2 regions of the Pantoea sp. X-Soil-ISGK-421 genome follow, and region 2 is predicted to be linked to the other one. Evidence: predicted binding sites of a transcription regulator. Region 2 holds the regulator's gene; the other holds the start of a gene.
The links. The regulator sigma-54, encoded in region 2, starts transcription at its own class of promoters, with help from an activator protein. The targets are predictions, from matches to a motif close to GTTGGCACANNTTTCGCTNT.

Region 1 (12,357 bases), 380 kb from region 2:
TACGAAGAGGGTGCCGAGAATAACGTGCTGCACGGCGACGCCGGTTCCGAGCAGTTTCTTTCCGATATCATCGGCGCCGCCAGCTACGCCGATCGCCATATGTCGATGGATTCGCTGTATGAATACGGCTCGCGCGCCGGTTTCTGGCGCATCCATAATGAGTTTCAAAAGCGCGGTTTGCCGCTCACGGTGTTTGGCGTGGCGATGGCGCTGGCGCGTCATCCGGACATCGTCGAGGCGATTAAAACGGCCGATTACGACGTGGTAAGCCACGGCTGGCGCTGGATCCACTATCAAGCGATGGATGCCAAAACCGAGCGCCAGCATATGCAGCAGGCGGTGGACGTGTTGACCGATTTGTTCGGCAAAGCGCCAACCGGCTGGTACACCGGCCGCGACAGCCCCAACACCCGACGTTTGGTGGTAGAGCAGGGCGGCTTCAGCTATGACAGCGACTACTATGGCGACGACCTGCCGTTCTGGACGCAGGTCACCTGTCAGGATGGCACGGTTAAACCGCACCTGATCGTTCCCTACACGCTGGAGTGCAACGACATGCGCTTCGCCTCGCCGCAGGGCTTTAATACGGCAGAGCAGTTCTTCACCTATCTGCGCGACACCTTTGATGTGCTGTACGAAGAGGGGGAAAGCGCGCCGAAGATGATGTCGATTGGTATGCACTGCCGCTTACTGGGACGGCCGGGGAAATTCCGTGGATTGCAGCGTTTTCTCGATCATATTCAGCAGCATGAGGATGTGTGGGTGTGTACCCGGCAGCAAATTGCCGATCACTGGATTAAGACGCATCCCGCGCCGGATGCTTGAGGGGCGCTGGCGGGCTGCCAGACTGCTTTTAAAGGCTTAAAGGCTTAAAGGCTTAAAGGCTTAAAGGCTTAAAGGCTTAAAGGCTTAAAGGCAACTTCAAGGTCAAGGGCGGTTTCGATTGTCCTGCGGACAACCGACCCAGGGGAGGCAGTCGCCCCTCCCCTGGGGACCCGGTCTCTTTGTCGGCAGAATTGCCGCTACGCGGTCCCCTCACTTCAGGTGAATTCCTGACGGACCGGCTGCGATTCGCTCCTGCTCAGCGCAGCCTCTCGCCGCCGTCCTGGCGGCTCATCCTGGAATTTCCCCCTCCGTTCGGCAATTCTGACGACACCCACCCAGCCGCCAAACCTCTGCCCTAAAAAGAGATCGTATCGCGATAGTATTATTTTGATTTTATCTCTGCCCTAACAAGAGATCGCATCGCGATAATGTTGTTTTGATTTTATTTGAAAGCTTACCGCGGGGGTGTTGAGTCGGCATCACTCTCGCCGAGGAGAAGCCTGCTTCCAGGATGAGCCGCCAGGACGGCGGCGAAAGGGCCTGCTGAGCCAGGATGGCGAATCAGGGCCGGTCCGTCAGGAAGTGGGATTTGACGAGGGAACCCGCGTAGCGGGCGAGTGTGCTGCCGAAAAGCCCGGGTTCCCAGGGGAGGGGCGACTGCCTCCCCTGGGTCGGTCGGCTGAAAGCCGAACGAAACCGCCCTTGACCTTGCACTTGAAGTTGAAAGCAGCAGTCTGTTTGCCAATCAAGGCGAAACGCTGCGCCCTCAGCTCATCAAGCTAACCTGCGCTGCCACGATTCTCCAGCCGCCAGGCATCTTCACCCACGTCTGTTGTTGACGCCCAATCTTCTCCACACCCTCACGCGTAAACTCAGTACTGCACACCGCATAATCATCACCAAAAGTGGTGATCACCGTATTGCGCAGCGTACGATCCAGGCCCTTTGACGGGCGCGCGGCGCGAAACGCGCGGATCTCGTCGATGCCATACAGATTCTCGCCTGCGCCGAGGCGCACGGTGCGTTGGTCGTGCCAGAACAGTTCATCCAGCACCTCAACATCATTGCCGATCAGCGCTTGTTCGTAACGGTAAAAGGCGGCGGTGACTTCGGCGAGTACCGCCGGACGATCGATATCTTCAGATGTCATTCTCAGGCGTCCATTAAGGTAGTTTGTGGCAGCGTCAGCCCTTGCTGTTGAAGCGCCCAGGCGGCGCGCAGTGCCAGATGTTCTTTAAACGGTGCCGCGATCAATTGCAAACCGATGGGCAAGCCGCTGGCGGTGTGCAGCGGCACGGTACACACCGGCAGCCCGAGGAAAGAAATCGGCTGGGTCAGCATGCCCATGCTGGCGCGCGTCGGCAAATCCTGGCCGTTAATATGAATGGTTTCCTGGCCGATGGTGGTGGCAGTGCACGGCGTGGCAGGCGCAATCAGCACGTCGAACTGATCAAACAGCGGCAGCACCTGCTGCTGGAAGTGACGACGGAAACGCTGTGCCTGCACGTACCATGCTGATGGCAGCATCGCACCGGCCAGCAGACGCTCGCGCGAATTAGGCTCGAACTGTTCCGGCTGGCTGCGCAGCAGTGGCAAGTAGTGATTACCACCTTCTGCGGCGGTCATGATAAAGGCTGCCGATCGCGCGATTTCAGCATTGGGTAAGCTGACTTCCTCCACGGCATTTAACGCTTTGGCGACAACCGCCACGGCGGCGCGCGCTTCATCGCTGCACCAGGTTGAGAAGAACCCGCCAAGTACCGCGCTGCGCACACCTTCTGCACCCATGCTTAGCCCTGCGCTGACCGGCGCAACCGGCTGCGCGGCCTGGAAGGCATCGCTGGCATCGGCACCTTGTAAAGTGTCATAAACCAGACTCAAATCTTCTACCGAACGGGCAAACGGGCCGATGTGATCAAGGCTAGCGACAAACGGGTGGCTGCCGCTGCGCGACAGGCGACCAAAGGTCGGCTTCAGACCGAAGATGCCACACAGTGAAGCGGGCACGCGGATCGAGCCGTTGGTGTCAGTGCCGAGTGAAAAATGCACCAAACCGGCTGCAACCGCCGCCGCCGAACCGCCTGACGATCCGCCCGCCACGCGGGTGACATCACGCGGATTGTGCGTCGCGCCGTAATGGGTATTTTCGGTGGTAAAGCCGTAGGCGTAGGCATCCATATTCAGCATGCCGGAGAGCAGCGCGCCGGATTGACGCAGTTTGTTCACCGCCCACGCATCATCGCGTGCCGCCGCGCGTTCGCTGAACAGGCTGGCACCGGCCAGGGTGCTGTGTCCGGCGACATCAAACAGGTTTTTCACCGCATAGGGAATGCCGGCCAATGGCGGCAAGCTCTCGCCACGCTGGCGCTGCTGATCGATCTGATCGGCTTCGCGCAGCATGCGCTGGCCGGTGACTTCGGTCCAGGCGTTGATGGCCGGGTTGTGTTGCTCAATCGCCGCCAGCGTAGTTTGCGCGATATCGCGGGCGCTGATCTCGCCCTGACTCAGCGCCTGCTGCAGGGCGTTAATCGATAATGATGACAGCTTCATGGATGAAAGACTCCCGCCACTTCCAGGCGATCGTCGAGTGGCAGCGCCATCAGCGGCTCGGCCATCGCGGCGATGCGGTTGAACTGCGTCAGCAGCTCGGCGCGGCGCGCATCATCCAGCTCCAGCGCCAGAATCTGCTCCATTTGGGCGATGTAGGTGGCCCAGTCCGGTTGTGAACTCATGATTACTCTCCGTTAGAAACCGGCGGCGCTGCCGTTGCTGCGCGGATCGAACGCGCCTTCCAGCATGCCGTTGTTGTGTCGAACGATCGCACCCGCATGGCCGACCACTTCGCTGAAATCGGGCAGCAGTTCAACCTCATGGCCGAGCGCGCGCAGCTGCTGTACCGTTTCTGGGGCGAAGCGCGCTTCAAGCTTGAGGGAATCGGATGATTGTCCCCATGTCCGGCCCAGCAGCCAGCGCGGCGCGCTCACCGCCTGTTGCAGCGGATGCCCCTGAATCACGTGACGGGTGAAAATTGCTGCCTGGGTTTGTGGTTGGCCGTCGCCGCCCATCGATCCATAAACCATGGTGCGGCCATCTTTCAGGCGTGCGGCGGCAGGGTTAAGGGTATGAAACGGTTGTTTGCCCGGCTGCAGCGTCAGTAAGTGGTCGGGTTGCAGGCTGAAGGCGGCGCCACGGTTTTGCCAGGTGATGCCGGTGCCCGGCAATACCACGCCGCTGCCGAATTCGTGATAAATGCTCTGGATAAAGGAAACCGCCAGCCCGCTGCTGTCCATCACGCCCATCCACACGGTGTCGCCAGGTCCGCGCCCGGTACCCCATGACGCGGCGTGTTGGTCATCCACCTGCGCCGCCAGCGTGCTGAGATGCTCAGCATCCAGCAGGCTTTGTACATCGATGTCGATGTGGCGCGGATCGGTAATGTGCTGGTCGCGCAGCGCGAAGGCTTTTTTGGTGGCTTCGACGATGCGGTGCACGGTTTGCGCTTCATCGGCGTCTGCCATTGCGAGCCGATCGGTAATGCCGAGGATCGCCAGCGACACCAAACCCTGCGTCGGCGGCGTCATGTTCCAGATATCGCCTTCACTGTGCGCCAGATGCAGCGGCGTGCAGCGCCGAGCGTGGTGCGTCTGCAAATCTTCCAGCGTGATCGGCATCCCCAGCGCGGTCATTTCGCGTGCCAGATGATGCGCCAGTTCACCGCGATAAAAACTTTCCAGCCCCTGTTCGCACAGCATGCTCAGCGTATTCGCCAGCGCGGGTTGGGTAAAACGGCTACCGGCGATCGGCACGCTACCGTCCGGCAGGAAGGTGGCGGCAAAACCGGGTTGATGCTGTAACTCGTGCTGCTTGGCGGCGGTGGCAGCGGCTTGCGAGGCGGTGACCGGGATCCCATCGGCGGCATAGCGAATCGCATCGCGTAGCAGGCGGGTTAACGGCAGCGGCGTCGCGCCGAGTTCCTGCGCCAGCGTCAACGCTTCCTGCCAGCCGCTCACGGTGCCCGCGACGGTTAATGCGGCTTTCGGTCCGCGATGCGGAATATGGGTTTCACCGTGATAGAAATCGACATGAGCGAGCGTTCCGGCAGCGCCGCTGGCGTCAATGGCGATGGGATCGCCGTTGGGCGGCACCACCAGCCAGAAGCCATCGCCACCCAAACCGTTCATGTGCGGATAAACCACGGCGATAGTCGCGGCGGCGGCCACCATTGCTTCCAGCGCATTGCCGCCTTCGCGCAGCACGGCTAGCGCACTTTCGCTGGCGAGATGATGTGGCGTAACGGCCATGCCTAACGGCGCCATGTTGCTCTGTATCATAGTAATTTCTTCTCTTGTTCTTATGTGAGTACGCTGTTTAATCCCCCGCACATTCCGTAGCGGCGCGATTTATCGCGCAATAAATTGCGCCGCTACGGAATGTGCGCATTTATGCGCACCTGGTAGATACTGCACAAATCTAAGCAAGAGCTGTTCCAGTTTTGGTCGGACATCAATCTGGATCGATTTATGCTAGCTTGTGGTGAAACGAAAGTTACAGGACCGATGATGAAACAACTTGATGAACGCCTTCGTAGTCACTACCCGCAACTGTCGCCGCAGGAGCAGCGCATTGCCGACTTCGTGTTTGACCATTTTGATGACCTGATCAGCTACAACAGCGCCGAGCTGGCGCGGCTGAGCGGCGTCTCGAAGGCCACGGTCAGCCGTTTGTTCAAGCGTCTCGGTTACGAGAAATACAAGGATATGCGCGATGAGCTGCGCATCCTGCGCCAGAGCGGTATGCCGCTCACCGACAACCGCGATGCGGTGCAGGGCAACACGCTGCTGTCACGCCACTATAAGCAAGAGATGGCGAACCTGACACAATGGGTGAACAGCATCGATCCGCAGCAGTTTGGCGACGTGATCACCGCGCTGGGCTCGGCTAAACGGGTGTTTATCATTGGTATGCGTAACGCCTATCCGGTGGCGCTGCACCTGCGTCAGCAGCTGATGCAGGCGCGCCCGCAGGTGCATGTGCTGCCACAGCCGGGCCAGACGCTGGGCGAAGAGCTGGTGGATATCACGCCCGACGATATTGTCGTGGTGATGGCGTTTCGCCGCCGTCCACGCATCATTCGCCCTTTAATGCAGCAACTGCAGCAGAGCAACATTCCGGTGCTGGCGCTGTGTGAGCCGCAGGCGCAGGGCATCATTACGCTGGCGCGCTGGCAACTGTGCGCGCCACTCGACAGCGTTTCCGCCTTTGATAGCTATGCTTCCGCCATGAGCCTGATTAACCTGCTGGCCAACGCCTTACTGCACGAAATGTTGTCGCAAGGGCGTCAACGTATCCACCAAATCGCCGATCTCTATCAGCATCTTGATGAGCTCGAACACCGTTAGCGGGCGCCATAATGGTGCAATGCACTATTTTAGATCGTTAATTCAAACGGGCTTGATGCCCGTTTTTGCTGCCTCCTGCTAAGAAAAACCCCGCTTTTTCCCCTTTCATTTATCGGCACTGCGGTTGGCACATTAGTTGCAGAATGATTCATCAAGAATCTTTTGTTTCACGTAAACTCACCGGGGTGCATAATGAAAAAAGTATTATTGGCGGTAGCGGGCGCGGCATTGCTGATGGCGCAGGTCGGGAGTGCGATGGCCGATCAGTTGCAGGATATTCAGAAGCGCGGCGTGATCCGTGTCGCCGTCCCGCAAGACTTCCCGCCGTTCGGTTCCGTCGGTACTGACCTGCAACCGCAGGGCTACGATATCGACATGGCGAAGTATCTGGCCAAACAGATGAAACTGAAGTTGCAGCTGGTGCCGGTTTCCAGTGCCAACCGTGTGCCGTATCTGCAAACCGATAAAGTCGATCTGGTGATCTCCAGCATGGGCAAAAACGCCGAGCGCGAAAAAGTGATCGATTTCACCCGCGCTTATGCGCCGTTCTTCCTCGGCGTGTTTGGTCCGAAAGGTGAAACGCTGAAAGATGCGGCGGCGCTGAGCGGCAAATCCATTGGCGTAACGCGCGGTGCGGTGGAAGACATGGTGTTAAGCGATATCGCCCCGAAAGAAGCGCAGGTGAAGCGATATGAAGATAACAACACCACGCTGTCGGCCTACCTCTCTGGCCAGGTGCAGTACGTTGCCACTGGCAACCTGGTGGTGGCAGCGATTGCGCGTCAGAACGCCGAAAAAGCGCCGGTGGCCCAGTTCATGCTGAAAGATTCGCCGTGCTACATCGGCCTGAAAAAAGGTGAGCCGGCACTGAAAGACAAAGTGAATGCGCTGATTGAGCAAGGCATCAAAGACGGCACGCTGAACACGCTGTCGGAAGAGTGGCTCAAAGCGCCGCTGCCAGCCAATCTCGGCGCATAAAACATGGGGCAACTTAATTTTGCAGATCTCTGGCCGCACTGGCCAGAGTTGCTGGCCGGGCTGTGGGTCACGATTCAGATCACCGTGCTCGCCACTGTCGGCGGTGTCAGCCTCGGCATTCTCGGCGCGGCGCTGCGCAGCGGCAAACCGAGCTGGGCGAGCCGCATCTGGGGCGTGTATGTCGAGCTGATCCGTAATACGCCATTTGTGGTGCAGCTGTTTTTTATCGTCTTTGGTTTGCCCAATCTGGGCCTGAAACTGACGGCGGGCGAAGCCGCGCTGTTGGCGATGTTGATTAACCTTGGGGCATACAGCACCGAAATCATTCGTGCCGGGATTCAGGTGACGCCGCGCGGTCAGTGGGAAGCAGGGCGCGTGCTGGGATTAACCCGCACGCAAACCTTTATCCGCGTGGTGCTGCCGCCGTCGCTGCAGCGCATTTATCCGGCGCTGGTCAGTCAATGCATCATTGTGATGCTCGGCTCATCGGTGGTGTCGCAAGTGTCGTACGAAGAGTTGACCTTCGCCGCCAACCTGATTCAGTCGCGTACCTTTTTGAGTTTTGAGGTCTATTTCGTGACCACGCTGATCTATCTGGCGTTGTCGATTGCCATGCGCCAACTGCTGCTGGCGCTGGGACGTAAATGGTTGGGAGCGCAGCCGGCATGACGACTTTTACCGACTGGGACATCCTGCGTAACCTGCTGCTGGCAGCGCGCTGGACAATTTTACTCTCGCTGGTGGCGTTTTTTGGCGGCACGTTGGTGACTTTGCCGCTGCTGTTTATGCGCTTGCTGAAGCGTAAATGGCCAATGCGCCTGGTGCGCGCTTACACCGAGCTTTTTCAGGGCACGCCGCTGCTGATGCAGCTGTTTCTCGCCTTCTTCGGTGTTGGCTTGTTTGGCATCGATGTGGCGCCCTGGACTGCCGCCTCGCTGGCCTTAACGCTCTACACCAGCGCGTTTCTGGTGGATATCTGGTACGGCAGCATTCGCGCCCTGCCAAAAGGGCAGTGGGAAGCATCGCGCTGTCTTGGCCTGACCTTTGGTCAAACGCTGTTTCGCGTGGTCGCACCGCAGGCGATTCGTATTGCCATTGCACCCACCGTGGGTTTTGCCGTGCAGGTGATCAAAGGCACTGCGCTGGCCTCGATTATCGGTTTCGTCGAGCTGACTAAAGCCGGCACCATTTTGAATAACGTGACCTATGAGCCGTTCAAGGTATTTGGCCTGGTGGCGCTCGGTTATTTCCTGATGTGTTATCCGCTGTCGCGTTACAGCCAGTACCTGGAGAAAAAATTCAATGCCGCTCATCACCATTAATCAGGTACAGAAGTACTACGGCGACAACCATGTGCTGAAAGGGGTCGATCTCGATGTCGACCACGGCGAAGTGATCTCGATTATCGGCCGCAGCGGATCGGGCAAAAGTACCTTGCTACGCTGCATGAACGGGCTGGAAGGTTATCAGGATGGCAGCATCAAACTCGGTGGCATGACCATCACCGATCGTGAATCACAAGCGCGTGAAATTAGCCGCTCGGTCGGCATGGTGTTCCAGAACTTCAACCTTTTCCCGCATATGACGGCGTTGGAAAACGTGATGCTGGCACCACGTCGCGTGCTGAAGAAAAGCGAAGCCGAATGCCGCGCACTGGCGACACAGATGCTGGAGAAAGTCGGCCTCGGTGAGCGCATCAATTATTACCCTGCCAATCTGTCTGGCGGCCAGCAGCAGCGCGTGGCGATTGCCCGTGCGCTGGCAATGCAGCCTAAAGTTTTACTCTGTGATGAGATCACCTCAGCGCTCGATCCCGAGTTGGTGGGCGAAGTGTTGAAAGTGCTGGAGCAATTAGCCGCCGAAGGCATGACGCTGATTCTCGTCACCCATGAAATGAACTTCGCCCGCGACGTGGGCGATCGTGTGGTCTTTATGCATCAGGGGCGCGTCTGGGAGCAGGGCGACAGCAAAACGCTGTTCGCCAATCCGCAAACCGCGGAGCTGAAACAGTTTATCTCGACGGTGCGTCTGTAAACGAATAACAAGGAAACCCTCATGGATATCAGCCAGTTTTCGCAAATCAATCCGCCACAGCGTCTGCTGATGGGACCGGGCCCGATCAACGCCGATCCGCGCGTGCTGCGCGCCATGTCGAGCCAGTTGGTTGGTCAGTACGATCCGGCGATGACGCACTACATGAACGAAGTGATGGCGCTATACCGTGGCGTATTCCGCACTGAAAACCGCTGGACGATGCTGATCGACGGCACTTCACGCGCCGGTATCGAGGCGATTCTGCTGTCGGCGATCCGTCCGGGCGACAAAGTGCTGGTGCCCGTGTTTGGCCGCTTCGGTCATCTGCTGTGTGAAATTGCCCGCCGCTGCCGCGCGGAAGTGCATACCATCGACGTGCCGTGGGGCGAAGTATTCACGCCGGATCAGATTGAAGATGCGATCAAAAAAGTGCAGCCGCGCCTGCTGCTGACGGTGCAGGGCGATACGTCCACCACCATGTTGCAGCCGCTGGAAGAGCTGGGCGCCATTTGCCAGAAATATGGCGTGCTGTTCTATACCGATGCCACCGCCTCGCTCGGCGGTAATGCGTTGGAAACCGATGCGTGGGGCCTCGATGCGGTCTCTGCCGGGATGCAGAAGTGCCTTGGCGGACCGTCCGGCACCTCGCCGATCACGCTGAGCCCGCAGATGGAAGCGGTGATCCGCAAGCGCAAATGCGTGGAAGAGGGCATCCGCACCGCCGAACATCAGGATGGCGACGACGAGATGATCTACTCCAACTATTTTGATCTTGGCATGATCATGGATTACTGGGGTCCGGAACGCCTTAATCACCATACCGAAGCCACTACCGCGCTGTTTGGCGCGCGTGAATGTGCGCGCCTGATGATGCAGGAAGGACTGGATAACGGCATCGCGCGCCATAAACTGCACGGCGAGGCGCTGCTGAAAGGGATTCAGGGCATGGGCCTGGAAACCTTCGGCGATCTTAAACACAAAATGAATAACGTGCTCGGCGTGGTGATCCCGCAGGGCGTAAATGGCGATCAGGTGCGTAAGTTGGTGCTGGAGGATTTCGGCATTGAAATCGGCACCTCGTTTGGTCCGCTGCATGGCAAAGTGTGGCGCATCGGCACCATGGGCTACAACGCGCGCAAAGATTGCGTGATGCAAACCTTAAGCGCGCTGGAAGCGGTGCTGAATCATGTTGGCTTCCGCACCACGCAAGGTGCGGCGATGCAAGCGGCATGGGATCTCTACGGGAGCCGCGCATGAATCAAAGCCTGATGACTGCCAGCGAGGCGCAAATTGCCGCCGCTCGCGTCATGGCGCGCTGTGACGCCCTCGCGGAGATCAGCGAAAGCGAAGATGGCCTGACGCGCGTTTATCTGTCACCGGAACAGCTGCGTGCCAACGCGCGCGTCGGCGAATGGATGCAGGCCGCAGGCATGACGACGTGGCAGGATGCGGTGGGCAATATTTGTGGCCGCTATGAAGCGGCACAGTCGGGCGCGCAGGCGCTGCTGCTCGGTTCGCATCTGGATACGGTGCGTAATGCCGGTCGCTATGACGGCATGCTCGGCGTGTTAAGCGCCATCGAAACCGTTCAGTGGCTGCACGATCGTCAACAGCGTTTGCCGCTGGCGATTGAGATTGTGGGTTTTGGCGACGAAGAGGGCACGCGCTTCGGCATCACGCTGCTCGGCAGTCGTGGCATTACCGGCAGCTGGCCCGACAGCTGGGTAACACATCCCGATGGCAACGGCATCACCGTGGCGGAAGCGATGCAGGATGTCGGTTTCGATGAGGCAAAAATTCTTGATGCAGCGCGCGATGTGAATGATATCGCTGCCTATCTGGAGCTGCATATTGAGCAAGGTCCGTGTCTTGAACAGGAAGATTTAGCGCTCGGCGTGGTCACGGCGATCAATGGCGCGCGTCGTCTTAACTGCAGTTTTATCGGAGAAGCCGGTCACGCCGGTACCGTGCCGATGATGCATCGCAAAGATGCGCTGGCCGCCGCCGCCGAATGGATGGTGTTTATCGAACACACCACCGCCGAGCACGACCCGCAGCTGGTGGCGACGGTCGGTACGCTGAGCTGTTTACCGGGCGCGGTCAACGTGATTCCCGGCGAAGTGCAGCTGTCGCTTGACGTACGCGGCCCGCAGGATGAGCCGCTGGAGCGCTTGCTCTCCACGCTGCTCACCCAGGCACAGGCGATTGCACTGCGTCGCGGACTCACTTTTAATGCCAATGAGTATTACCACATTGCCGCCACCGCCTGTGATGCGCGCTTACAGCAGGCGCTGAGTCACGCGGTGGAAACGGTGCAGGGGCGCAGTCTGTCGCTACCGAGCGGCGCGGGCCACGATGCGATTGCCATCGCCGAGCGCTGGCCGGTCGGCATGCTGTTTGTGCGCAACCATCGCGGCATCAGCCATCATCCGGCGGAGTCGGTGCAGGCGGACGATGTGGCGCTGGGCGTGCAGGCCTATCTGCAAGCGGTTTGCGACATCGCCCGTGCTTAAAGGAAGCGAAATATGGATCTGGTAAGTTTTAATCAGCTCTCACCGCAAGCCGCGCAGGCGACCATTGCGCACTGTGTGGCGATTCCAGCGTGGCAACAGGCGCTGGTGGCGGCACGGCCTTTTGCCGACATCGCGGCGTTACAGGCCGAATCCGATCGCCTGGGTCAGTTGTGGCAAGCCGATGATCTGGCGCAGGCGCTGAGCGCCCATCCACGCATTGGCGACAAGGTGGCGGGAGCGGACAAGGAAGCGGCGTTGTCGCGCAGTGAGCAGTCGGCGATGCAGCAGGCGGACGGCGCGCTCCAGCTGGCGATGCTGGCCGGCAATCAAACCTACGAGCAGCGTTTTGGTCAGGTATTTTTGATTCGCGCTAAAGGGCGCAGCGGCGAGGAGATGCTGGCGGAATTGCAGCGTCGTCTCAATAACGATGCACAGACTGAACAGCGTGAAGCGCTGACGCAGCTGCGAGAAATCACCCTGTTACGGCTGAAGGAGAGCATCACATGAGCACTATTACGACGCATATTCTCGATACCGCGCTGGGTAGACCGGCGATTGGCGTGGCGGTTTCGCTGGAGCAGAACAGCCCGGAAGGGTGGCTGCCGCTG
Region 2 (12,357 bases):
GGCCACGCAACGTTTTCGTAAACGTTGAGGTCGGTAAAAAGTGCACCCGACTGAAAAAGCATGCTCATCTTTTTGCGTGCTTCATACAGTTTGGTGCGGGAAAGCGTCGGGATATTCTGATCGCGAAACCAAATCTCGCCTTTATCAGGCTGCAGCTGCCCGCCGATCAGTCGCAAAAGCGTGGTTTTACCTATACCGGACGGTCCCATAATGGCAGTGACCTTGCCGGCGGGTACTGTTAACGAGATGTCATCGAAGATGGTACGATTGCCGCGCGTGAAACTGACGCCACGAACCTCAACCAGATTCGTTTGCTGCTGAATCATCTTTACCTCTTTATGCGGATCGGGCGTGGTTAAAGCTGTGGATGTTAGCCTGTTAACCTCAAATGCACGATAGTTTTACAGAAACTTACCCACTATGTGTGGCGAAAACGGCCTTAAAATTTACTTTTGCCTCTCACACAGTCAAAATCAGCGCTTATAACCGCGTGCAGCATGTTTTTACTTGTCGGATAAGGTTCGCCGACACCTCCATCCATCAAGGATTATTAATGTTCGTAGCCTCAGCCTTGCTGTTTATCGGATTGATTTTACTGGTCTACGGCGCCGATCGTTTGGTGTTCAGTGCCGCGATCCTCTGTCGATCCTTCGGCATTCCACCGTTGATCATTGGCATGACCGTGGTGAGCATTGGCACTTCCTTACCGGAATTGATTGTTTCCTTTTCGGCTGCACAGCATGGACAGATGGATTTAGCGGTAGGCACCGCGCTGGGTTCAAACATTACCAACATTCTCTTAATTCTTGGCGGCGCGGCGCTGCTGCACCCATTGACAGTACACTCCAATCTGATTCGGCGCGAATTGCCATTGATGCTGTTGGTCACACTGCTCAGCGGCATCATGCTGTTTGATAATCACCTTAGCCGTATCGATGGCATCGCATTGCTGCTGATTGCGCTGGGTTATTTGCTGGTGGTGATCCGCATTGCTCGCCGTGCCGAACGCGACAACAACGACACGCTAACGCGTGAACAGCTGGCCGAACTGCCACGTGATGAAGCTGGCAATACCGTGGCTTTTCTTTGGCTGGCGGTGGCGCTGATTATTTTGCCAATGTCGACGCGCATGGTAATCGACAATGCAACCGTCTTTGCCGATTACTTTGGCGTAAGCGAGTTGGTGATGGGCTTGACGCTAATTGCCGTCGGTACCAGCTTGCCTGAACTGGCCACGGTAGTCGCTGGCGCGCTAAAAGGTGAAGACGATATCGCCATCGGCAACTTAATTGGCGCGAATATTTTTAACCTGGCGATTGTGCTCGGCCTGCCGGCGCTGATTCATCCCGGCAGCATTGATGCCCATGCCTTTGCACGTGATTACTGGGTGATGCTGGCGGTCAGCGTACTGTTCGCCCTGCTCTGCCTGCTGCGCAAACGGCGTATTGGTCGCATCGCAGGCACACTATTATTAGGTGGATTTGTCGCGTGGGTGCTGTGGCTGTGGCTCAGCCCCATGCTTATCACAAGCTATTAAGGACGGACTGACCATGTCACATCAGCAACCGGATTTCGATTTTCAGCATGCGGGTAAAGCGGTGCTGCGCATCGAACGCGAAGGGCTGGAGCAGCTTGATCAATATATCAATGACGATTTCGATCGCGCCTGCGCGATGATTTTTGCCTGCCGCGGCAAAGTGGTGGTAATGGGCATGGGCAAATCCGGGCATATCGGTAAAAAAATGGCGGCGACGTTTGCCAGCACCGGCACACCCGCTTTTTTTGTTCATCCCGGCGAAGCCAGCCACGGCGATCTCGGCATGGTCAGCACCAATGACGTGGTGGTTGCGATTTCCAACAGCGGTGAATCCGGCGAAATCCTCGCCTTAGTTCCCGTATTAAAGCGCCAGAAAGTGCAGCTAATTTGTATTACCGGTCGTCCGGAGAGTGCGATGGCGCGCGCCGCTGATGTGCATCTCTGCGTGAAAGTGCCGCAGGAAGCCTGTCCGCTCGGCCTGGCACCAACCACCAGCACCACCGCCACATTAGTGATGGGCGATGCGCTGGCCGTGGCGTTGTTGGAAGCGCGCGGATTTACTCAGGAAGATTTTGCGCTGTCGCATCCTGGCGGTGCGCTGGGACGCAAACTACTGCTGCACGTCAGCGATATCATGCACAGCGGCGATGAAATCCCACACGTGAGCCGTGATGCGTCGATGCGCGACGCGCTGCTGGAAATTACCCGTAAGAATCTCGGCTTGACGGTAATTGTTGATGACCTAATGAAAATTGAAGGCATCTTCACCGATGGTGACTTACGCCGCGTATTCGATATGGGCATCAATTTCCAGACGGCCAGTATTCAGGATGTTATGACCAGCGGCGGCATTCGCGTGCGGCCCAATATGCTGGCAGTCGACGCCCTTAATTTGATGCAAAACAAAAACATCACCGCCCTGCTGGTGGCCGATGACGATCGCCTGCTCGGTGTGGTACATATGCATGACATGCTGCGCGCTGGCGTGGTCTGAACAGGAATAAATAATGAGTGCTGAAACGGCGATGGTCGAGACTTGCTACGGTCCGGTGAACGCAGAAGTCATGGCGCGAGCTGCGCAGATTCGCCTGCTGATTTGCGACGTTGATGGTGTGATGTCCGATGGCGTGATTTATATGGGTAACAGCGGTGAAGAGCTAAAGGCTTTTAACGTGCGCGATGGTTACGGCGTGCGTTGCCTGCTGACCTCAGGCGTTGAAGTGGCTATTATTACCGGCCGTAAGGCAAAACTGCTGGAAGATCGCTGCAAGACGCTTGGCATTACGCATCTTTACCAGGGACAATCGGATAAGCTTTTGGCCTGGCGTGAACTTCTGGATAAACTGTCATTATCTGCCGAGCAGGTTGCGTATATTGGCGATGATTTGATCGACTGGCCGGTAATGGCGCAGGCGGGTTTAAGTGTTGCCGTTGCCGATGCTCACCCAATTTTGCTGCCGCGCGCGCATTATGTTACCCGCATCGCGGGCGGGCGCGGCGCAGTACGTGAGTTGTGCGATCTGATTTTGATGGCGCAAAACAAGTTTGAGGATGCCAAAGGGCAATCAATATGAGTAAGAGCAGGCGTTGGATGACGCTGATTTTGGCCTTGATCGCCTTAGTGCTGATCGGCTGGAATCTCACCAACCAGGATGACGACAAAACGCCGATGGCGACCAACGATCAAGCCCCGACCTATACCAGCGAGAAATCGAATACGGTGGTGTATAACCCTACGGGTGCGCTGGGCTATAAACTGGTCTCGGATAAAGTGACCTACTTTGCTGCCGATGAGATAAGTTGGTTTGATAATCCGGTGATGACCACGTATGACGAAAATAAAGTGGCAACATGGTCAGTACGCGCTGATAAGGCAAAGCTGACTAAAGATCGTATGCTTTATCTATACGGTAACGTTGTGGTTAATTCGTTGACCCAGGATTCACAGCTTGAGCGCATCCTTACCGATAACGCTCAGGTTAATCTGGTCACCCAGGATGTGACATCTGACGATCAAGTCACCCTTTTTGGCCGCAGTTTTAATTCCACTGGCATGAAAATGCGCGGCAATTTACGGACGAAACATGCTGAGCTGCTTGAAAAGGTCAAAACTTCCTATGAAATTCAAAATGAAAAAAAATAGCCTTAAGTTATTGCTGGTGACTACGCTGCTGGCAACGAGCCTGCCTGCGCTGGCGTTAACCGGCGATTCCGATAAACCGGTGAATATTGACTCGGTCAACCAGGCGCTGGACTTACAGGGCAACGTCGCGACCTTTACCGGCAACGTGATTGTGACTCAGGGTTCCATCAAGATTACCGCCGATAAAGTGGTGGTCACCCGTCCGGGCGGTGACAGTAAAAAAACCATCGTTGATGCTTACGGTACGCCAGCCACCTTCTATCAGATGCAGGACAGCGGCAAGCCAGTGCAAGGGCATGCTAGTAAGCTGCATTACGAATTGGCGAATGATTTTGTTGAGCTGACAGGTAATGCCTTTATTCAGCAGCAGGACAGCAATATCAAAGGCGACCGCATCACTTACCTGGTGAAAGAGCAGAAGATGCAGGCCTTCAGCCAGGGTGAGAGCAAGCGCGTGACCACCGTTCTGGTACCGTCGCAGCTGCAGGACAAAAACGGTTCGTCCGCGAGCCCTAAAAAGAGTAACTGATTGCTATGGCTACACTAATCGCTGAGAACCTGGCGAAAGCCTACAAAGGCCGCCGCGTGGTGGAAGATGTTAGCCTGCAGGTAAAGTCCGGCGAGATTGTCGGCCTGCTGGGTCCAAACGGTGCCGGTAAAACCACCACGTTTTACATGGTGGTCGGTATTGTGCCGCGCGATGCGGGCCGCATTGTGATTGATGATGAAGATATCAGCATTCTGCCTCTGCATGCGCGCGCGCGTCGCGGCATCGGCTATCTGCCGCAGGAAGCCTCGATCTTCCGCCGCCTGAGCGTCTACGACAACCTGATGGCAGTTCTGCAGATTCGTGATGATTTGACGGAAGAGCAGCGTCAGGATCGTGCCAACGAGCTGATGGAGGAGTTCCATATCGCCCATCTGCGAGACAGCATGGGCCAGGCGCTATCGGGTGGTGAACGTCGTCGTGTGGAAATTGCGCGCGCGCTGGCCGCTAATCCTAAATTTATCTTGCTGGATGAGCCATTTGCCGGTGTTGATCCGATCTCGGTTATCGACATCAAGAAAATCATCGAGCATTTGCGTGACAGCGGCCTTGGCGTGCTGATTACTGACCACAACGTGCGTGAAACCCTCGCGGTGTGTGAACGCGCTTATATCGTCAGCCAGGGACATTTGATTGCCCATGGCACGCCTGATGAAATTCTTGTAGATGAGCAGGTTAAGCGTGTTTATTTGGGCGAAGAGTTCAGACTCTGATAAGGTGTTGTAACACCCTACGTTTGCTTAGGAAATTCTTACCGAATTATGAAGCAAGGTTTGCAACTCAGGCTCAGCCAACAGCTGGCGATGACTCCACAGTTGCAGCAAGCAATTCGCTTGCTGCAACTTTCTACGCTTGAACTCCAGCAAGAACTGCAACTGGCGTTGGAAAGCAATCCGCTGCTTGAGCAAACCGATCTGCATGAAGAAGTCGACGCACGCGAATTTCAGGATCAGGAAAGTGATTCTTTAGACACGCGCGAGGCACTTGAACAGAAAGAAATGCCCGATGAGCTTCCTCTCGACGCAACCTGGGACGAAATCTACACCGCTGGAACACCTTCAGGCACGGGCACCGATTACCAGGACGACGAACTGCCCATCTATCAGGGCGAAACCACCCAATCGCTGCAGGATTACCTGATGTGGCAGGTTGAGTTAACACCGTTCACTGATACCGATCGCGCGATTGCCACGTCAATCGTTGATGCTATTGACGACACCGGTTATCTCACCGTCAGCTTACAAGACATTTATGACAGTATTGGCGATGAAGAGCTGGCGCTGGAAGAAGTAGAAGCCGTGCTCAAACGCGTGCAGCGTTTCGATCCGGTCGGCGTGGGTGCACGCGATTTACGTGATTGCCTGCTGGTACAGCTATCGCAATACGACGCCGCAACGCCGATGCTGGCTGAAGCACGTCTGATTGTTAGTGAACACCTCGATCTGCTGGCCAATCATGACTTCCGCAGCCTGATGCGCGTGACGCGTCTCAAGGAAGAAGTGCTTAAGGACGCGATGCTGCTGATTCAGTCGCTCGATCCGCGCCCAGGCCAGTCGATCAATACCAGCGAACCCGAATATGTCATTCCCGATGTGCTGGTTCGTAAAATCAGCAAGCGCTGGACGGTTGAACTCAACTCCGACAGCATGCCGCGCCTGAAAATCAATCAGCAGTATGCTGCGATGGGCGGAGCAGGACGTAATGACAGCGATAATCAGTTTATTCGCAGCAACTTACAGGAAGCCAAGTGGCTGATTAAGAGCCTGGAGAGCCGTAACGATACGCTGCTGAAAGTGACACGCTGTATCGTTGAACAGCAGCAGGCGTTTTTTGAGCAGGGTGAGGAGTATATGCGTCCAATGGTGCTGGCAGACATTGCTCAGGCTGTTGATATGCATGAGTCCACCATTTCCCGCGTCACCACGCAGAAGTATCTACACAGCCCGCGTGGCATCTTTGAACTGAAGTATTTTTTCTCCAGTCACGTCAACACCGAAGGCGGTGGCGAAGCCTCTTCTACGGCGATTCGTGCACTGGTGAAAAAATTAATCTCGGCGGAAAATCCCGCAAAACCCTTGAGCGACAGCAAACTGACCTCCATGTTATCCGAACAGGGCATCATGGTAGCGCGACGTACGGTTGCTAAATATCGCGAGTCTTTATCGATACCGCCATCAAACCAGCGTAAGCAATTGGTTTGACCGAACGAAGAAGGAAGACCTATGCAGCTAAACCTTACCGGACTTAATGTTGAGATAACCGAACCTCTGCGTGAATTTGTAAATAGCAAATTTGCCAAACTGGAACACTATTTTGATCGTATCAATCAGGTTTATATTGTTCTAAAAGTAGAGAAGGTGACGCAGATTGCGGATGCAACACTGCACGTCAACGGCGGGGAGCTGCACGCCACATCGGAAGCGGAAGATATGTACGCGGCCATCGACGGGTTAATCGATAAGCTTTCCCGTCAGCTGACCAAACACAAAGACAAACTGAAAAAACACTAACCTTCACGCTTGCAGAGTGCCGACTGATTCGGCACTTAGAGCAAAAATGGGGCGGATATTACCGCCCCGTTTTGTCATCTGCGCAAGCGCCAACGGGCGAACGGCAATGAAATCAATTGCCTGAACCTCACGGCACAGTGAACTCGCAAGTGAAACGATGATGAACAACGATCTAACACTGGAATTGAGCTCGGTCCTTTCGCTGGACTGTACCCGTAGCGGCGTACACTGCCAGAGCAAAAAACGCGCGCTGGAAATTATCAGCGAGCTGGCAGCGAAGCAGCTCAATCTGCCACACCAGACGCTTTTCGAAGCCATCCTGACCCGCGAACGTATGGGCAGTACCGGTATCGGCAACGGCATCGCCATTCCACATGGCAAGCTGGAAGAGGACACGTTACGTGCTGTAGGCGTGTTTATCAGCCTTGATCAACCCATCGCCTTTGATGCGGTAGATAATCAGCCGGTTGACCTGCTGTTTGCTCTGCTCGTGCCAGCGGACCAGTGTAAGACCCACTTGCACACGCTTTCGCTAGTGGCCAAACGTCTGGCGGATAAAACCGTCTGCCGTCGTTTACGTGCGGCACAAAGCGACGAAGAGCTCTACGCCATTATCACAGAAGCTCAGGAAGCACACTCTTAAGCGACAAACACTTTACCGGCGTATTCGCCGGTTTAAAACGGGAGAAATGTGATGGTGCTGATGATCGTTAGCGGTCGGTCAGGCTCAGGAAAATCAGTTGCGCTGCGTGCCCTTGAAGATATGGGCTTTTACTGTGTCGATAACTTGCCGGTGGTGCTGCTGCCGGAACTGGCAAATACCTTAACCGAACGTAATATCTCTGCGGCGGTGAGCATTGACGTGCGTAATATGCCCGAATCGCCGGAAGTTTTTGAAGCCGCACTCAATAATCTGCCCGATACTTTCTCGCCGCAGTTGCTGTTTCTCGATGCCGATCGCAATACGCTAATCCGACGTTATAGCGATACGCGTCGCCTGCATCCACTCTCTAGCAAAAATCTGTCACTGGAGAGCGCCATCGATGAAGAGAGCGATCTTCTGGAGCCACTGCGCTCGCGCGCTGACCTGATTATCGATACTTCAGAAATGTCGGTTCACGAGCTGGCAGAAATGTTGCGTACGCGCCTGCTGGGCAAACGCGAGCGTGAATTGACGATGGTGTTTGAGTCCTTTGGCTTTAAACACGGCATCCCAATCGACGCCGATTATGTGTTTGATGTGCGCTTCCTGCCTAACCCGCATTGGGATCCCAAGTTGCGTCCGATGACCGGCCTGGATCGCCCGGTTGCCGCTTTCCTCGATCGCCACACCGAAGTGCACAACTTCATCTATCAAACGCGCAGCTATCTGGAACTGTGGCTGCCAATGCTGGAAACCAATAACCGCAGCTATCTTACCGTCGCCATCGGTTGTACCGGCGGGAAGCATCGTTCTGTGTATATTGCTGAACAACTGGCGGACTATTTCCGCTCACGCGGTAAAAATGTGCAGTCTCGTCATCGCACTCTGGAAAAACGTAAATCATGACCGTGAAGCAAACCGTTGAAATTCGGAATAAACTGGGCATGCATGCGCGCCCGGCGATGAAGCTGTTTGAATTGGTTCAGAGTTTCGATGCTGAAGTGTTATTGCGAAACGAATCGGGCACCGAAGCCGAAGCCAGCAGCGTGATTGCACTGCTGATGCTCGATTCAGCAAAAGGCGGCCATATTGAAATCGAAGCCAGCGGCCCGCAGGAAGAGCAGGCGCTGGCGGCAGTCATTGAACTGTTTGAAGCAGGATTTGACGAAGATTAATCCTTTCAGTGCAGCTTATAGCGATTCAGGAAGCCCTCGCCGCCCAATTGTCGCATCTGCCGCATAATCCATTGCTGACGCTGGCGCGTATAGCCCGAGGGTGCATCGGCGCGGAAACGGATCGGATTAGGCAAGACAGCCGCCAGTAACGCCGCTTCAGACATGGTCAGCCGGCTGGCCGGTTTATGGAAGTAGCGCTGCGAAGCCTCTTCGACGCCAAACACGCCATTGCCAAATTCAGCGATATTGAGATAAACCGTGAGGATACGTCGCTTAGTCCAGACGGTTTCAATTCCTACCGTCAACCCCGCTTCCAGCCCTTTACGCATCCAACTGCGGCCATCCCACAGGAACAGGTTTTTTGCTGTCTGCTGAGACAAGGTTGAAGCCCCGCGCATGCGCTCATTGCCATCGTTATCCAGTACAGACTGGATAGCGTCAACATCAAAGCCCCAGTGTTCAGGAAACTTTTGATCTTCCGAGGCGATCACCGCTAACGCCATCCACGGCGAGATCTCATCCATGCCAACCCAATCGGAGTGTGCGACATAATCGAAGCGCCCTGTAAACCAGGCGCCGAGTTGCCGCTCCACCATCACCGCCGAGAACGGCACAGGCAAAAAGGCAAACAGCAAAATACCCGCTAACCAGATGCCTAGCCAAGCCAGCAGCACTTTTGCAATCAGCACTTTTATCTTTTTTCCCAACGTCCCTTTATTCTTACTCATGCAATTTTCTCTTACCTGTTCCCGGCATTAATCAATTACCCAAGTCACAATAGCAAGCACCTACCATTAACCACCAAAATTTATCCTCAGAACGGCAAAACCTTCAGGGGAGATTGTTGCCTGCGCAATCAACGTTGCTCTATTAGAGCCAATCACATCAAGCACTTCCATAAAAAAGGAATCGGTTCCATGATGACTAATACAACAGTAGCTGCCTGTCTAAACCCTTAACTGAATGTGATATCGATCACGCAAAACCTTTCACAATACTTAACTATCATTTTTAGTAGCGTTCGAAGATGCTCATTGATAACCGAGACCATTCTGAAAAAACTGGCAGAATTCACCCTTTATCGCCTTAATTCACCCTCATTGATGGTAAAGCGATTTATCTCTCATTTGGTTTACATTATTCATTAAACTGGAAACTGGAACTTTCTACCGAAGGTTTCCAAAACGTTTTGGATAACCCATCAAAAAAACTCGTTTTACCGATGAATATCAGCACGTTAACCTTACTTAAATCCTATTTTATGTCAGAATCAGATTTTCTATGCTTCTGCCTGGCTTTTCCTGCGAGTAACTGAAGCAAAACCAGGCAAAAAGCAGAACAATTGGTCAAAAAAGATGCAATATGGCAAAGAAATTAATTCCTTGCTTGACTGTGTCAGCAAATTAATGTTTTCTGTATTTAATCGCTGCTCAACATCACACAATTTAATGAATCTTGTCACAAGCGTTGGCGAATTTGTTAAGGTGATTTTATAGCGTTAACCAATACCGAACTGCTGCTTTCTTATTCGATTTCTAATCATAGCAGCAGTACCCATTTCCCTGGTGTTGGCGCAGTATTCGCGCACCCCAGTTTCGACTGGGGTCATTTTTTTCTAACGTCCTGTAATTTTTCCCGCTCCGCTACCCACTCACGTAATACGTTTACGTCTTTCAGCCATTCCTGTTTTAGTTCGTCTATCCACTCCTGCACGTTGTCCCACCACGCTGGTAATTCCGGTGATTGAATCTGTTTCGCCAACTGCTGCAGATGTAGTAAGCCAACCGAGCCTGCTGCGCCTTTAATCTTGTGTCCTTCTTCAGCAATGCCTTTTTGATCGCGCGCCATCATGTTGGAATCCAGCACGTCGAGATAACCCGGCATCATCTGTTCGAACATAGTGAGACTTTGTGTAATCAAGCCTGGGCCAACCAGCTCAATGTATTGCTCAAGCATTGGCACATCTAATAGCGTGCGTGACTGCTCGTCAGCGGCGTCATTAACAATCTCTTCCGCCTCTTGCTGATAATCCCAGAACTTCTTGATCACCGCTGTTAGCGCCGTTACGGCGAGCGGTTTGCTCAACACATCGTCCATGCCGGCATCGAGATACTCTTTTTTGTCTTTCAACACGTTCGCCGTCAATGCTACCAGCGGCGGCAATGATGAACCCGCATAGCGCTGATGGATGGCACGCGACACATCAAGACCCGTCATATCCGGTAACTGAATGTCGAGCAGAACCAGATCAAACTCTTGCGGATCAAACATCGCCAGCGCATCCGTGCCGGTCATCGCGACGTCTACACTGCAGCCCAGCTTTTCCAGTACCGAGCGCGCCACAATGACGTTGAGTTCGATATCTTCCACCAGCAAGACATGCAGCGCCGGTAACGGCATGCTGTCATCCAGATTATCGTCTTCAACTTCCTCAGCGACGCGTGGCGCGTTGATCTCGACGGTAAAGCAAGAACCCTGCCCCGCGATGCTGCTAACGCTGATATCGCCACCCATCGCCTGTGCCAGACGACGCGATACCGCCAAACCAATGCCGGTGCCCGTCGCCGGTTTGCCACCGTGCTGATCTTTCACCTGGTAATACATGGCGAAGATCTTATCCTGCTCCTCCTGTGGAATGCCCATACCGGAATCCTGCACTTCAAAGTGCAACGTTTCATCCTGACGATAGGCCACGCGCACCACTATCTCGCCCTGCTGGGTAAATTTCACGGCGTTGCCAATCAAGTTCCACAGAATCTGACGCAGACGCGTACCATCTGCCGAGATTTTATGCGGCAGCGGCAGTTCCGGTGCCATGACAAACTTCAGTCCTTTTGGCTGCGCCAGCAGGCCGGAGAGATTTTCCAAATCGGCGAGGAAGCCGGTGAAATCCAGCGGCTGATTATCCAGCTGCACCTTGCGGCGCTCAATTTTGTCTACTTCGATGACATCATTGAAGATGTTGCCCAGCGTGATAGCCGAAACATGGATGGTTTTGAGGTACTTCAGCTGCTCCTGATTGAGATCGGTATCCAGCAGGATACGGCTCAGCCCGACGATGCCATTAAGCGGCGTACGCAGCTCGTGGCTGATAGTAGAAATAAAGGTGGTCTTCTCACGGCTGGCGTTCTCCAGCGCGTCCTGATAGCGCTTACGCTCGGTAATATCGCGACCAAAGCCCATCAGACCACTGCGTTTACCCACACGGTCGTAATAGGGCACTTTACGGATTTCGAAACAGGCTTTGCGCCCATCGGGATATTGCAGCCACTGCTCGTACGTCAACGACACATTGTGGCGGAACACCTTCTCATCGGTTTCCAGCACTTTGGTGGCGGCTTCATCATCATAGATATCACGCGGAGTCAGGCCAATCAGCTGCTTTTCACTCATGCCGGTCAGCAGCTCCATGGCGCGGTTACAGCCTGAAAACTGCTTATCAATGTTGCGGTAAAACACCAAATCCGGTGACGCATCAAGAAAAGAGCGCAGGAAAGAGGATTGCTGTTCCAGCTCAATCTGCGCCTGCTCGCGGCGTGCCATCTCTTCGCGCAGCTTATCCATCACCTGCTCACGCGCCTGCTCAGCGTTAATACGATCGTTAATTTCCTGATTAAGCTGGGTGATGGTCTCTTTCATCTGCTGGTTCAGCTCAAGATCGCGCGTGCGCATCTCTTCAAGCTTATCCACCAGTTTCGATAGACGCTGGCGCGACTCTTCCAGCTGATCGACCACCACCGAGAGGAAATAGACCGCCCAGGGCGTAATCAACAGACCGAAGAAGATAGATCGTACAACGTCG

Region 1: a site for sigma-54 is predicted at 5,297-5,316, ahead of AC6I8K_RS04010 (gamma-glutamyltransferase family protein). Genes of this name have one in related genera too.

The regions. Positions count from the first base shown of each region.
Region 1 is NZ_AP035979.1:892,353-904,709, forward strand. It holds gene puuE (allantoinase PuuE) at 1-825, shown strand, start outside; gene hpxZ (oxalurate catabolism protein HpxZ) at 1,592-1,975, opposite strand; gene AC6I8K_RS04000 (AtzE family amidohydrolase) at 1,978-3,375, opposite strand; gene hpxX (oxalurate catabolism protein HpxX) at 3,372-3,557, opposite strand; gene AC6I8K_RS04010 (gamma-glutamyltransferase family protein) at 3,570-5,156, opposite strand; gene hpxU (MurR/RpiR family transcriptional regulator HpxU) at 5,385-6,224, shown strand; gene AC6I8K_RS04020 (transporter substrate-binding domain-containing protein) at 6,417-7,202, shown strand; gene AC6I8K_RS04025 (amino acid ABC transporter permease) at 7,206-7,871, shown strand; gene AC6I8K_RS04030 (amino acid ABC transporter permease) at 7,868-8,524, shown strand; gene AC6I8K_RS04035 (amino acid ABC transporter ATP-binding protein) at 8,505-9,236, shown strand; gene AC6I8K_RS04040 (pyridoxal-phosphate-dependent aminotransferase family protein) at 9,258-10,493, shown strand; gene hpxK (allantoate amidohydrolase) at 10,490-11,749, shown strand; gene uraD (2-oxo-4-hydroxy-4-carboxy-5-ureidoimidazoline decarboxylase) at 11,762-12,256, shown strand; gene uraH (hydroxyisourate hydrolase) at 12,253-12,357, shown strand, end outside.
Region 2 is NZ_AP035979.1:514,225-526,581, reverse strand. It holds gene mlaF (phospholipid ABC transporter ATP-binding protein MlaF) at 1-326, opposite strand, end outside; gene AC6I8K_RS02325 (calcium/sodium antiporter) at 554-1,537, shown strand; gene kdsD (arabinose-5-phosphate isomerase KdsD) at 1,551-2,531, shown strand; gene kdsC (3-deoxy-manno-octulosonate-8-phosphatase KdsC) at 2,545-3,111, shown strand; gene lptC (LPS export ABC transporter periplasmic protein LptC) at 3,108-3,680, shown strand; gene lptA (lipopolysaccharide ABC transporter substrate-binding protein LptA) at 3,655-4,209, shown strand; gene lptB (LPS export ABC transporter ATP-binding protein) at 4,215-4,940, shown strand; gene rpoN (RNA polymerase factor sigma-54) at 4,989-6,428, shown strand; gene hpf (ribosome hibernation promoting factor) at 6,450-6,737, shown strand; gene ptsN (PTS IIA-like nitrogen regulatory protein PtsN) at 6,898-7,380, shown strand; gene rapZ (RNase adapter RapZ) at 7,432-8,286, shown strand; gene npr (PTS phosphocarrier protein NPr) at 8,283-8,555, shown strand; gene mtgA (monofunctional biosynthetic peptidoglycan transglycosylase) at 8,561-9,283, opposite strand; gene arcB (aerobic respiration two-component sensor histidine kinase ArcB) at 10,161-12,357, opposite strand, start outside.